3 regions of the Pseudarthrobacter sp. YAF2 genome follow, and region 3 is predicted to be linked to each of the others. Evidence: riboswitches for the same ligand, from Rfam matches in the RefSeq annotation. Region 3 holds a riboswitch; each other region holds the start of a gene.
The links. A riboswitch is a leader RNA that binds a small molecule or an ion and turns the genes downstream of it on or off. The one in region 3 is predicted to bind thiamine pyrophosphate.
Positions count from the first base shown of each region.

Region 1 (4,233 bases), on a different contig from region 3:
GGACGATCAGGGGCCCGTCCGGGCAGACCACGATGGAGCCCGTGGCGGATTCCTGATCCATGTCGGAGCCGGTTCCACGCTGTCCGGGATTCATGCCTGCACCGCTTTCATCGAGTTGTTGCCGTTCTTGGCGGGCCCGGCTATCCGGGGGTGCAGGCCTCATGCTGCCGCCGGGACGGCCGTCCGCAGCGATGATGCCCCGGCCTCCCACGAGGAGATCAGATGGGCGGACAGCCTGCTGTCGAGGGCCATTACGGCACTCGCCCCAAACAGGACGTCCGCGAGGAGGTGCGGCTCGGCTTCGACGAGGCCGCCGGCGAGGTCACGGCCTGCAATCTGTTCGTGGACGGCGTCTGCCTCCACATGCTCATCGAAGTAGTGGGTAACCTCCGCGCCGAAACCGTGCCGGCGGAATCCGTTGCCGTAAAACCGGTTGGGCTGGGAGGACGTCATTTCGTAGATCGCCAGGTGGCCGGTGATGGCACCCCGGAGCCGCCGGTTCAGGCCGCAGAGCGACATCAGGTTCACGGAGGCGAGGGAGACTGCGGGGACGGCATCAACGTAGGCGCCGTACCTGTCGTCGAGGCCCAGACCGCGCATGGTTCGGGCGAACAGCGCGCTGTGCATCCGCTCGGGCCGGCCGCCGCCGTATTCGTCCGCCTGGATTTCCACCAAGGCCGCCTTGGGCCGTCCGCTGAGCCGCGGAATGGCCCATGTGTGCGGATCGGCTTCCTTCAGCTGGTACACCGCCTTGTGGACCAGGAATTCCCGGAGCTGCTCCAGGCTTGCCTTCCTGGCAACGTAGCGGGAGAGGCTGGGACCGGTGTCCATGGCGGCGAGGCCGAACAGGACGTCGGCTACTTCGTCGCTGGTTATGGCGCCGCGGTCGGGCAGTTCGAAGTCTCCGGCCGCCTGGTGTGCGGCAGCGCGGAGGGCCGCCTCGAACGGTTCCTCGACCAGCTGCCGGACCCTGATCAACGCCGGCTCCCACTCCCAGTTGTCCGAGACGCTGTCCAGGCCGGAGTAATGGAGCTCGTAGAGGCAAAAGAGTGCCAGTTGGATGTCCTCGTCCCCAATGATGTCACCGGTGCCGGCCACCTGCCGTGCCGCGAGGCGGTAGAGCCGGTCCAGCTCCGTCCCTGCGGCGTCCGGTGCCTGGGCCAGGACTGTGAACAGGGCGCTGGTGAGGGGGCCTCTGGTGTCCGGGATTCTCATCGTGCTCCTTGGTCTGCCGCGGGGACGGGAACGAAGGCCGGACCGCCATGGTGACCCCCATGCCCTGTCCTCTCGAAAACCCGGGAAACAATATAGTAAGCATGATTACTAATAAAAGCTAAGCAGGCTTTGCACGGAGGCTCCTGCAGGACCACTGGCGCCCGGGCAGGCAGCGTGCAATAGGGGTAGGCAACCGGACGGCGTCCTGGTGGGGCGCGGCTCCAGCGAGGCCTCCGGCTGGGCGCCCGCCGAATCCTGTCACATGCGGTGGAATGGCGCTCATAGCCCGCTATCCACCCCTGCCCGGTGTAAACTTGACCACGCCCCGGAAGGGCAATCAAAAGCCTTACCCAACGAAAAACAACACCAATAACGACAGGGGAGCGCCGCCGTCGGACAACCTGGCTTGCCAGGAACCGCAGGTGGGCGCTGAGAGTGCGGAACAGCCGCAGACCCTCGAACCTGATCCGGTTAGTACCGGCGCAAGGGAGTCGAGTTCTCAAAGTGCCGCGGCTGCACGGCAACAGCCGTCAGCCGGGTCCACTTTCCCCTCCTGTTTCCCAGGAGGATCACATGAGTACTGCAGCAATCAAGAAGACCACCAGTAAGTCCTGGCGCGTCGTGGACATCGTCGTCGCCGCGCTGGTGGCCATCGCGGGCGGCGTCATTTTCTGGGCATGGGACCAGGGAGCAGCCGCGCTGTCTGCCCCCATGAATGCCGCCTACCCGCCCCTGACGGGGCTGCTGGCGGGTGGCTGGATGATTCCCGGCGTGCTGGGGATGCTCATCATCCGCAAGCCCGGTGCCGCCCTGTTCTGTGAAACCGTGGCCGCCACCGGGGAACTCCTCATGGGTTCCCAGTACGGCGCCTCGGTTCTCTTCTCCGGCTTCATCCAGGGCCTCGGCGCCGAAATCATCTTCGTTATTTTCGTGTACCGCAAGTTCAACCTGCCCGTATCCCTGCTGGCCGGCGCCGCGGCTGGGTTCTTCTGCGGACTGAACGACTCGTTCGCGCCGTGGGGCTGGAACATCGCCTACTCCGGTGCGGACAAGCTGGCCTACATCGTGTTGACCACCGTCTCCGGTGCCATCCTCGCCGGTGCCCTGTCCTGGCTCGCCACGCGCGGCCTGGCACGTACCGGCGTGCTGAGCTCCTTCGCGTCCCGCAAGGCCGCTACGGAGCCTGTCTTCTCCTGATGGCACCAGCCCAGGGCGCCGTCCGCCCCGCCGCCGTCACTGCCCGTGGCTGGGGCTGGCGGCATGCCGGCCGGGCAAAACCTGCCGTCCATGCCCTCGACCTGGACATCAGCCCCGGCGAGCGGGTGCTCCTGCTCGGTCCCTCGGGTGCCGGGAAGTCAACGCTGCTGCATGCCCTCGCCGGGGTGCTGGGTGATATCAACGACGACGGCGAGGCCGGCGACGCGGACGAGTCCGGTTCGTTGCTGGTTGACGGCGCCGTGCCCCGCGCCCAGCGCGGGCGTGCGGGACTCATGCAGCAGGACCCGGAGACGCAGGTGGTCCTCTCCCGGGTCGGGGACGACGTCGCCTTCGGCGCCGAGAACCTTGCCGTGCCCCGCGACGCCATCTGGGCGCGCGTGCACGAGGCGCTTGCCGACGTCGGGCTGTCCCACCTCCCGCTCGACCACCCGACGTCGGCCCTGTCCGGCGGCCAGAAACAGCGCCTGGCGCTGGCCGGCATCCTCGCAATGCGCCCGGGGCTGATCCTGCTGGACGAACCCACCGCCAACCTGGACCCGGACGGCGTGCTGGAGGTCCGCGACGCCGTGGCGCGCTGCCTGGACAAGACCGGAGCCACCCTGGTGGTGGTGGAGCACCGGGTCTCCGTGTGGAAGGACCTGGTGGACCGGATCGTGGTCCTGCAGCCGGGCTCCGCCTCGGATCCCGCCGTGCTCCTGGACGGGCCCCCGGACCGGGTGCTCAGCGAAGCCCGGGCCATGCTGACGGCCGCCGGGGTGTGGGTGCCGGGGTACGTGCCGGCAACCCGCCGCCGGGCGGACGTCCCAGCCGCCGGAACCGGCAACCTCCTGCTGGCAGCCGAAGACCTCGGCGTCTCCCGCGAGCGTCCCCGCCGCAAAGGTTTCCGGAAAATCCCGCCGGTTCCGGTCCAGGAAGGTGTTGCCGCGCAGGTCAGGGCCGGCCAGGCGCTGGCCGTCACCGGCCCCAATGGCGCCGGGAAATCAACGTTCGCGCTGACCCTCGCGGGGCTCCTGGAGCCGGTGTCCGGAAAAGTGTCCGCCACGGTGGACCTCAGCCGCGGTGCCGGGATCGACCCCTACATGTGGAAGGCCGAGCAGTTGATCTCGAGGGTGGGAACCGTGTTCCAGGAGCCGGAGCACCAGTTCGTGACCGGCAAGGTGCTGGATGAGCTGCTGTTCGGGCCGCGTCATCTTGGCCACGGCGAGGACCGGGTGGAGGAACTGTTGGAGCGGCTGCGGCTCACCCAGCTGGTGGACGCAAACCCCTACACACTGTCCGGCGGTGAGAAGCGGCGGCTGTCCGTGGCCACGGTCCTCGCCGCCAGCCCGCAGGTGCTGGTCCTGGACGAGCCCACGTTCGGGCAGGACGCCACCACCTGGGCCGAGCTGGCCTCGTTCCTGTCCGAACTCCTGGACGCCGGCACGGCAGTGGTGTCCGTGACCCACGACGCCGAATTCACCGCTGCCCTGGGCGGGGCGGAGCTGCGGATGGCTGTGGCGGAACCGGTGGCGCCATGAGGCAGCAACTGACGTTGAGCGGCAACCACGCCCTCCTGGCCCGAGCCAATCCGCTGAGCAAGTTCGCCGCCGTCGTGCTCATCACGGCGGTCCTGGCGCTGTCCATCGACTGGGTGTCCGCTTCCGTGGCCCTGGTTTTCGAGCTGATGTTGTTTCCCCTCGCGGGGCTCACCCTGTCGCTGCTCTGGCAGCGGGGCTGGCCGCTGATCCTTGCTGCCGCCATCGGCGGGTGGAGCACGTCCATCCTGGCGCCGGACAGCGGAAGGATCCTGCTCGACGCCGG
Region 1 is NZ_JBFRDA010000012.1:95,408-99,640, forward strand. Features, by position in the region: gene AB4Y79_RS13630 (CDGSH iron-sulfur domain-containing protein) at 1-61, opposite strand, end outside; gene AB4Y79_RS13635 (iron-containing redox enzyme family protein) at 160-1,215, opposite strand; TPP riboswitch at 1,583-1,722, shown strand; gene AB4Y79_RS13640 (ECF transporter S component) at 1,789-2,412, shown strand; gene AB4Y79_RS13645 (ABC transporter ATP-binding protein) at 2,412-3,950, shown strand; gene AB4Y79_RS13650 (energy-coupling factor transporter transmembrane component T family protein) at 3,947-4,233, shown strand, end outside.
Region 1: another riboswitch for thiamine pyrophosphate. It lies ahead of AB4Y79_RS13640 (ECF transporter S component); the one in region 3 lies ahead of thiD (bifunctional hydroxymethylpyrimidine kinase/phosphomethylpyrimidine kinase).

Region 2 (4,233 bases), on a different contig from region 3:
TTGAACCTCCCCAAGGGCTTCGACAAGTTCCTGGGCAAGTAGCAGTTCTCCCGCTTCAGGAAGCGCCAGGTGCCGTTTTGACCGCCCAAGACGACACCTGGCGCTTTTCCGTTGGGATGTCGGTGCCGTGGAATAGGGTTGGGTCATGTTCAAGCAGCGGGTAGTTTTCGTGCACGGCGCCGGAGCTTTCGGCGCCGCCGCGTGGCCCCGGCAGCACGGCATGGCGCTGTCCTTCGACGCCTTGTTCCTTCGCCGGCAGGGCTATGACGCCGTCGCGGAACCGGTGGAATCATCCTTTGCCGAGGACACGGCCATCGTGCTGCGGTCCCTGGCGGATGATGGCCGCGGTGCCGCCGGGGGACATGTGGTGGCACACTCCCAGGGCGCAATCCCTGCCATGATGGCCGCCGTCGAACGCCCCGACCTCGTCTATTCGCTGACCCTGGTTGAACCGGCGTGCCTTTCCCTGACCGCAGAACTGCCGGCCACGGCGGCACATATCAGCCTGATGAAGCCACTCCTGGATGTCCGCCACCAGCTCGGTGACGAGGACTTCCAGCGGGAATTCGTCCGGCGGGTCTATGCCACCGATCTCCAACAGCCGGCCACCCCGGAGGAGAAACGCTCCGCACGCCGGCTGCGGCTCCAGGTCCCATCGTGGGAAGCGCCCCTGCACATTGTTCCCGGCGTCCCCACGCTCGTCCTCACCGGGGGCTGGGAACCGCTGTACGAGGAAATTGCCGGTTACCTGCGGGAGACCGGCGCCCTGCACCGCGTTGCCGCGGGCGGGCACCGGCCCCATGACTCCGTGGAGGGCGACCGGGCCATCCGGCAGTTCATCAGCGATGTCAGCCGGAGCCAACCGGCCCGGGCCTCCTAGCTGCCGGCAGGCACCTGCAGTTCCGGCAGGTAGACCTTGCCGCCCGCGGCCAGGAATTCCTGGCTCTTCTCCCGCATCCCGGAGGCCATGTCCGCCAGGGCCGCCTGCGAGTCGGCTGACCCGTATTCGTTCCGGATGTCCTGGCTGATCCGCATCGAGCAGAACTTGGGTCCGCACATGGAGCAGAAGTGCGCCGTCTTGGCAGGTTCGGCCGGCAGCGTCTCGTCGTGGAACTCTTCCGCCGTCACCGGGTCCAGCGAGAGCGCGAACTGGTCCCGCCAGCGGAACTCGAACCGCGCCTTGGACAATGCGTCGTCCCGTTCGTGGGCTCCCGGGTGGCCCTTGGCCAAGTCCGCCGCGTGGGCTGCGATCTTGTAGGTGATCACGCCGGTCTTCACATCGTCCTTGTTGGGCAGGCCCAGGTGTTCCTTGGGCGTGACATAGCAGAGCATGGCGGTACCGTACCGGGCGATTTCGGTGGCCCCGATCGCCGAGGTGATGTGGTCATAGCCGGGCGCAATATCGGTCACCAACGGTCCCAGCGTGTAGAACGGCGCGCCCTTGCACAGCTCCTGCTGCCGCTCCACGTTTTCCCGGACCAGGTGGAACGGCACGTGGCCGGGGCCTTCCACCATGACCTGCACGTCGAACTCCCAGGCGCGCTGCGTGAGTTCGGCGAGGGTGTCGAGTTCGGCGAACTGGGCAGCGTCGTTGGCGTCCGCCGTCGACCCGGGACGCAAACCGTCGCCCAGGGAGAACGCGACGTCGTACTTGGCGAAGATTTCGCAGAGTTCGTCAAAGTGCGTGTAGAGGAAGTTTTCCTGGTGGTGGGCCAGGCACCAGCCGGCCATGATGGAGCCGCCGCGCGAGACGATGCCCGTCACCCGGTTGGCCGTGAGCGGGACGTACCGCAGCAGCACGCCGGCGTGGATGGTCATGTAGTCCACGCCCTGCTCGCACTGCTCAATGACGGTGTCCCGGAAAATTTCCCAGGTCAGCGCGTTGGCCTCGCCGTTGACTTTTTCCAGCGCCTGGTAGATCGGGACGGTCCCGATCGGGACGGGCGAGTTGCGGATGATCCATTCCCTGGTGGTGTGGATGTCGTCCCCCGTGGACAGATCCATGACCGTGTCAGCGCCCCACTGGGTGGCCCACTGGAGCTTGTCCACCTCCTCGGCGATGGAGCTCGTCACCGCCGAGTTGCCGATGTTGGCGTTGATCTTCACCAGGAAGGCCTTGCCGATGATCATCGGCTCGGACTCGGGGTGGTTGATGTTGTTCGGGATGATGGCGCGCCCGGCGGCAACCTCGCTCCTGACCAGTTCCACGTCGCAGTTCTCCCGCAGCGCCACGAAGCGCATTTCCTGCGTGATGATGCCCTGCCGGGCGTAGTGCATCTGGGTCACCGTCCTGCCGTCGACGGCGCGGCGGGGCACCGGCCGGGCGCCCTTCCACTCCGCAGAGGCTGCACCGCGGCGCACGGCCGAGCGTCCGTCGTCGAGCAGGTTGCGTTCCCTGCCGCTGTAGGCTTCCGTGTCCCCGCGCGCCACAATCCATTCGGCGCGGAAGGGCTGCAGGCCGCGCACAGGATCACTTCCCGGCCCGGCCGTCCGGTAGGTCCGGAAGGGTGCGTTCGGCCGTCCGTTGGGTGATGGCTCCAGGGCAATTTCGGTCACCGGGACCCGGATTCCGGAACCGGCATCGTCGATCCAGGCCAGGGAATGTGACTTCAGGGACTGCGTCACCTGCGGAGTGGATCCGGTGCCGGGGCCGCTGGCCGAATCGGAACCGGACAGCGTGCGGGCAGGGTTCAACTGGGTGTTTTGCGTACTCAAGGGAATACTCACTTCCTTCGCCGGCATTACCCGGACAGGTTCAACGGTCGCAGGCTGCGTCAGCCCGATCTCAGCCCCTGCAAGGGCACCCGTGTGGTCAGCAACGAAGCTACCACAGCCCTCCGTAAGTCCGTTGTAACAATCGATGATGCTAGCCTGTCCGGGCAACGAAAGGACGCCCGGATGGCAGGAATCATTCACTTTCGCGGACCCGTCCTGGCTGCGCCGGACCAGGTGCGGCACGGACTCTGGTCGGTGGACGGCAGGCTCACCTTCCACCGGCCCGCTCCACCGCCTGACCGGGTGCTTGACGGCTGGGTGCTGCCGGGCTTCGCGGACGCCCACTGCCACATAGGCCTGGGCCCCGCCGGGCCGGTGGAAGCCGCCGTGGCGCAGGAACAAGCCTTGGCCGACGTCAACGCCGGGACCCTCCTGGTCCGTGATGCGGGCTCGCCCGCCGATACCCGCTGGATGCAGGGCGGCAAGGAATTCCCGGTGCTGATCCGCGCCGGCCGGCACATCGCCCGGACCCGCCGCTACCTGCGCGGCTTCGCGCACGAAGTCGAACCCGAGGGCCTCGTTGAGGCCGTGCGCAAGCAGGCCCGGGGCGGGGACGGCTGGGTCAAGCTGGTGGGGGACTGGATCGACCGGGGCGCCGGTGACCTGGCGCCCTCCTTTCCCGCCGCCGTCGTCCGTGATGCCGTCCGTGCGGCGCATGACGAAGGCGCACGGGTGACGGCCCACTGCTTCGCCGAGGACACCCTGGACCAGATGCTCGACGCCGGCGTTGACTGCATCGAGCACGCCACCGGGCTGCTGCCGCGCCACCTGCCCCGGTTCGCCGAACAAGGCGTGCCTATCGTGCCCACCCTCATCAATATCGCCACGTTCCCGGACATTGCCGCGCAGGCGGAACCAAAGTTTCCACGGTACGCAGCCCACATGCGCTCCCTCTGGGAGCGGAGGCTGGAGCGCGTGGCGCAGGCCCATGCCGCGGGCGTGCGCATCTTCGCCGGAACAGACGCCGGCAGCGTCATCCGCCATGGCCGGATCGCGGACGAAATCCTCGCCCTGCACGTCGCGGGCCTGCCGATGGCCGCAGCGTTGGATGCGGCGTGCTGGGCAGCCCGCCGCTGGCTCGGAGCGGACGGCCTGGAAGAAGGGGCGCGCGCCGACGTCATCGTGTGCCGTGAAGATCCACGGGCGGTCCCGGAGACCATCAGCAGGCTGGACCACGTGGTGATCGGCGGCCGCATCATCCGCTGATCGAAAGTGCGGCACAGGACTTGGAATAAATTGAAGCTTCAAGTAATTTTAATGTGTGACAGGCCGCCATCGGGACGGCCGCCAACACAAGGAGCCTCCAATGACCGCAGCAGCCAACAGCCAGGACCTGCTTCCTGCCGACCTCGCCATGGGCACGGTGATGCTCAAGGTGGGGGACATGAAGGTCATGACCGACTACTACCAGCGCGCACTGGGCCTCGAGGTGGTGGCTGAACAGGACGGTGGACTGTA
Region 2 is NZ_JBFRDA010000014.1:17,983-22,215, reverse strand. Features, by position in the region: gene ffh (signal recognition particle protein) at 1-42, shown strand, start outside; gene AB4Y79_RS14925 (alpha/beta fold hydrolase) at 146-880, shown strand; gene thiC (phosphomethylpyrimidine synthase ThiC) at 877-2,715, opposite strand; TPP riboswitch at 2,711-2,818, opposite strand; gene AB4Y79_RS14915 (amidohydrolase family protein) at 2,899-3,981, shown strand; gene AB4Y79_RS14910 (VOC family protein) at 4,082-4,233, shown strand, end outside.
Region 2: another riboswitch for thiamine pyrophosphate. It lies ahead of thiC (phosphomethylpyrimidine synthase ThiC); the one in region 3 lies ahead of thiD (bifunctional hydroxymethylpyrimidine kinase/phosphomethylpyrimidine kinase).

Region 3 (4,233 bases):
TGGCCGCACATGGTGGAAGTGGTGCACGGGTCCGTTCCCCCGGCCGACCTCGAGCTGGCCCGAATTCTCAAGCGCCCCGGCAAGCCAGGGCTTGACCGTCCGCAGCGACGCCTCCCAGTCGCCCAGGCGGGCCTGGACCGTTGCCATGGCAGAGGACAGCGAACAGCCCGTGCCATGGCTGTTCCGGGTATCGATGCGGGTACCGGGCACTTCCACGACATCATGCGCCAGCACGCCGGCGGTGTTCACCAGCGCGTCCGGGCAGCTTTCGCCTGACAGGTGTCCGCCCTTGACCAGAACGGTGGCGCCGGTGGCATCAGCCAGGCGCCTGCCCTGGTCCAAGGCTGCTTCCCAGTCCCCTGCCGGCTCCTCACCCACCAGCATGGCGAGTTCCGGCAGGTTGGGGGTGATGAGGTGGGCAAGGGGCAGCAATTCCCGGAGGGCGGCTTCGGCGGATTCCTTCAACAGTCGGTCGCCGCTGGTGGCCACCATCACCGGGTCCAGGACCACGACGGCGGGACGCACCTTTTCGAGCCATTGGCGGACCGTGCGGATCACCGCTTCGTCACCGAGCATGCCGATCTTGACGGCGTCGATGGTGATGTCGTCGCTGACGGCATCGAGTTGCTGGGCCAGGAAGGGCGCCGGTGGAACGTGGACGGCCACAACGCCGCGGGTGTTCTGTGCGGTGAGTGCGGTGATGGCAGCCATGCCGTATCCGCCGTGGGCTGCAATGCTCTTGAGGTCCGCCTGGATTCCTGCGCCACCGGATGGATCGGAGCCCGCGATGGAGAGGACACGTGGCACCTCCCGGCCCACCGGACTCCCGGAGGGAGCCGTGGAGGCAGTTGGCAGGGGCATGGAAAGGGTCGAAGACAACAGACATCCCTTCGCCGGTACTAGCCGGACAGGTTCAACGGGTGTGGATCTCAGCCGGCCTTCTGCGCGGCACCCCGTGTCGGTTTCCCAGCCTAGCCGGTAGCCCCGGGCCGCGGTAAAGGTGACGGCCCCCGGATGCGGGAAGTCCCCGCCTGGTGGACTGTTCCCCCCGAAATAACGGGGGGAACGGTCCACGGGACGGGGACTTCATAGGCAACCTTTGACGCGCGGCCTAGAGTTCCGAGGCTGGAACGCCGACGCCGAGGATGATGGGTTCCTCTGACGGCTTGCCCGTATCAGCAGGCTTTGCCGTCTGCTGCTTCGCGGGTTCCGGGGCCTTGGCTGCGTGCGAGTGGCCGGTATTGGCGGCCTGCACGTTCTCATGGTGCTGGACAGCGGTTTCGTTGGCAGCACCCTGGGCCCGGCTGGCTGCCCGGTGGCGGCGCGGCCTGCGTTCGCGGGTCTGCTCCAGCGTGTGGTCGGAGTAGTCCTTCTCAGCCGGCGCTTGCCCGACGCGCGCCTGGGCTTCCCCGCCCTGCGGCAGGTGCTCCGGCGCGGTCTGTTCCGTTGCCGGCTCAGCGGCTCCGGCGTTCCCCGATGCGGCCTCAACGGGCGACGCCGGCTGGCCGAGGTGGGCGAATGCTTCCGCAAGCCGGTCCAGCGTCAGGGCAGGCCTGGGGTGCTGCTCCTCCGCATGCTCCACGAACGGAAGCGGGACTTTCTCGCCGCCAAAGGTCAGGACCGCCGCGGGACGCCCGTGGGCGTCGGCGTCGTGCGTTTCCCCGTCGGCTGCCGGAGCAGGCTGCACCGGCGTTTGCGGGGCGGGAGCCTGCTGTGCCGGCACCTGCCGGGCCGCGGCCAGCTCGTCGTCGTGCACGTGGGCCGCGTGGGCGGCGGCGGCGATGTTCGCCAGGGCAAGCCGGGTGGCCTCCGCCTTGGCGTGCCGCTCGGCGTCGGCGGGATCAGGCTGCACGGTGTGGACGTGCACCGCAGGTGCCGGTACCGACTCGGCCTGCTGGCCGCCGCGTCCGCGCCGGCGTTTGCGCTCGGTCCGGGGACCGGGCTGGCCGGCGTCGATCCGCTGCCCCTCGGGGCGGTGGGCTTCCCCACGGGCGTCGGGACGGTTGTCGGCGCGCTGGACGTGGTGTTCGGCCGCCACGATATTGGCCCGCCGGTGCTCCACGGGATCGTCGTGGGTCACCACGCCGCGTCCGGCGCACGCCTCACACTGCTCGCCGAAGACTTCCAGCAGGCCGGTGCCCATGCGCTTGCGGGTCATCTGGACCAGGCCAAGGGACGTGACCTCGGCGACCTGGTGCTTGGTCCGGTCGCGGCCCAGGCATTCCACCATGCGGCGCAGGACCAGGTCGCGGTTGGATTCGAGCACCATGTCGATGAAGTCGATCACGATGATGCCGCCGATGTCGCGCAGCCGCAGCTGGCGCACCACTTCCTCGGCAGCTTCGAGGTTGTTCTTGGTGACGGTTTCCTCGAGGTTGCCGCCGCTGCCGGTGAACTTGCCGGTGTTGACGTCCACCACGGTCATGGCTTCGGTGCGGTCGATGACCAGGGAACCACCGGAGGGCAGGAATACCTTCCGCTCAAGTGCCTTGTGGATCTGCTCGTCGATGCGCCAGGCGGAGAAGATGTCCTGGTCCTTGGTCCACTTCTCGAGGCGTCCCACCAGGTCCGGGGCCACGTACGTGACGTAGGCCTCGATGGTGTCCCAGGCCTCCTCGCCGGAGACGATGAGCTTGGAAAAGTCCTCGTTGAAGACGTCGCGGACCACCTTGATGGTCAGGTCCGGTTCGCCGTACAGCAGTTCGGGAGCAAGGATCTTGGTGGAGGTGGACTGGCTCTCGATGCCTTCCCATTGCGCGCGGAGGCGGTTGATGTCGTGCGTCAGTTCTTCCTCGGACGCGCCCTCGGCCGCGGTGCGGACAATGACGCCGGCGTGTTCGGGGAGACGGTCCTTGAGGATGCGCTTGAGGCGGTTGCGTTCGACGTCGGGCAGCTTGCGGGAGATGCCGGTCATGGAGCCGCCTGGCACGTACACCAGGTAGCGTCCGGGGAGGGAGATCTGGCTGGTGAGCCGGGCGCCCTTGTGGCCCACCGGGTCCTTGGTCACCTGGACCAGGACGGTGTCGCCGGACTTGAGCGCGTTTTCGATCCGGCGCTGCTTGCCTTCGAGGTTGACGGCTTCCCAGTTGACCTCGCCGGCGTAGAGCACGGCGTTGCGGCCGCGGCCAATGTCAACGAACGCCGCTTCCATGGACGGCAGCACGTTCTGGACCTTGCCCAGGTACACGTTGCCGATCAGCGAGTCCTGCTGGGTCTTGGACACGAAGTGCTCGGCCAGGACGCCGTCTTCGAGGACGGCGATCTGGATTCTGTCGTCACGCTGGCGGACGATCATCTGCCGGTCGACGGACTCGCGGCGGGCCAGGAACTCGGCTTCGGTGATCACCGTGCGGCGGCGGCCGGTGTCGCGGGATTCGCGGCGGCGCTGCTTCTTGGCCTCGAGGCGGGTGGAGCCTTTGACGCTGGTGACGCGGTTATTCACGGGCGCTTCGGTGACCGGGCGCGGCGCGCGGACGCGTGTCACCGTGTTGGGCGGGTCGTCATCCCCGCCGCCGGTCAGCTCAAGGTCCTGGTCACCGCGGCGGCGGCGACGACGACGACGCGAGGTCACGCCGTCTTCCAGCTGCACGTTGGCGTCCTCGTCGCCTTCGTCGTCGGCGTCAGCCTCTGCAGTGGCGCCGTCGGTGTCTTCGTCCGTCTTGTCATCAATGCGGCTGCGGCCGCGGCGGCCACGGCTGCGGCGCCGGCGCCGGCCGGCCGAGTCGTCGGCATCTTCGGCTTCGTCCTCGTCAGTCTCCTCAGCCGCGGGCACCGCGGGGCGTACCACAGTGCTCAGGTCCGGGGCCTGGAAGAGGACCGACGTCGCGGAACCCGGTTCGAGGAACAGGGAACCAAAGGGGCTCGCCGCCGCAGCGGACGCGGCTTCGCTTCCGGCTTCAGGAGCGTCGGTGGCGGCGGCAGGCTCCGGTGACTGCGCAGCGTCCCGGGGGGCCTCCTGCACGGTGCCTGGTCCACCGGCGATTTCCTGGGCCGCGGGAGCCTGCTCGGGGGTTTCTTCCGCTGCCGCTTCTTCCACGGCTTCCGGTGCTGCCGGGGCCTCGGCAGCGACATCCACGGCCGGTGATGCGGCCTCCGGGGCCGGGGACGCGACCTTGCGGGTGGCTACCCGACGACGGCGGACGGGCTTCGTTTCGACGTCCGCTTCGGCATCCGTGGCGGGGATGGCGGCCGGGCCCTCTTCGGCCCGTGCCGCTGCGGAAACCTCAGCCGAAT
Region 3 is NZ_JBFRDA010000004.1:58,854-63,086, reverse strand. Features, by position in the region: gene thiD (bifunctional hydroxymethylpyrimidine kinase/phosphomethylpyrimidine kinase) at 1-861, opposite strand, end outside; TPP riboswitch at 869-966, opposite strand; gene AB4Y79_RS05755 (Rne/Rng family ribonuclease) at 1,112-4,233, opposite strand, start outside.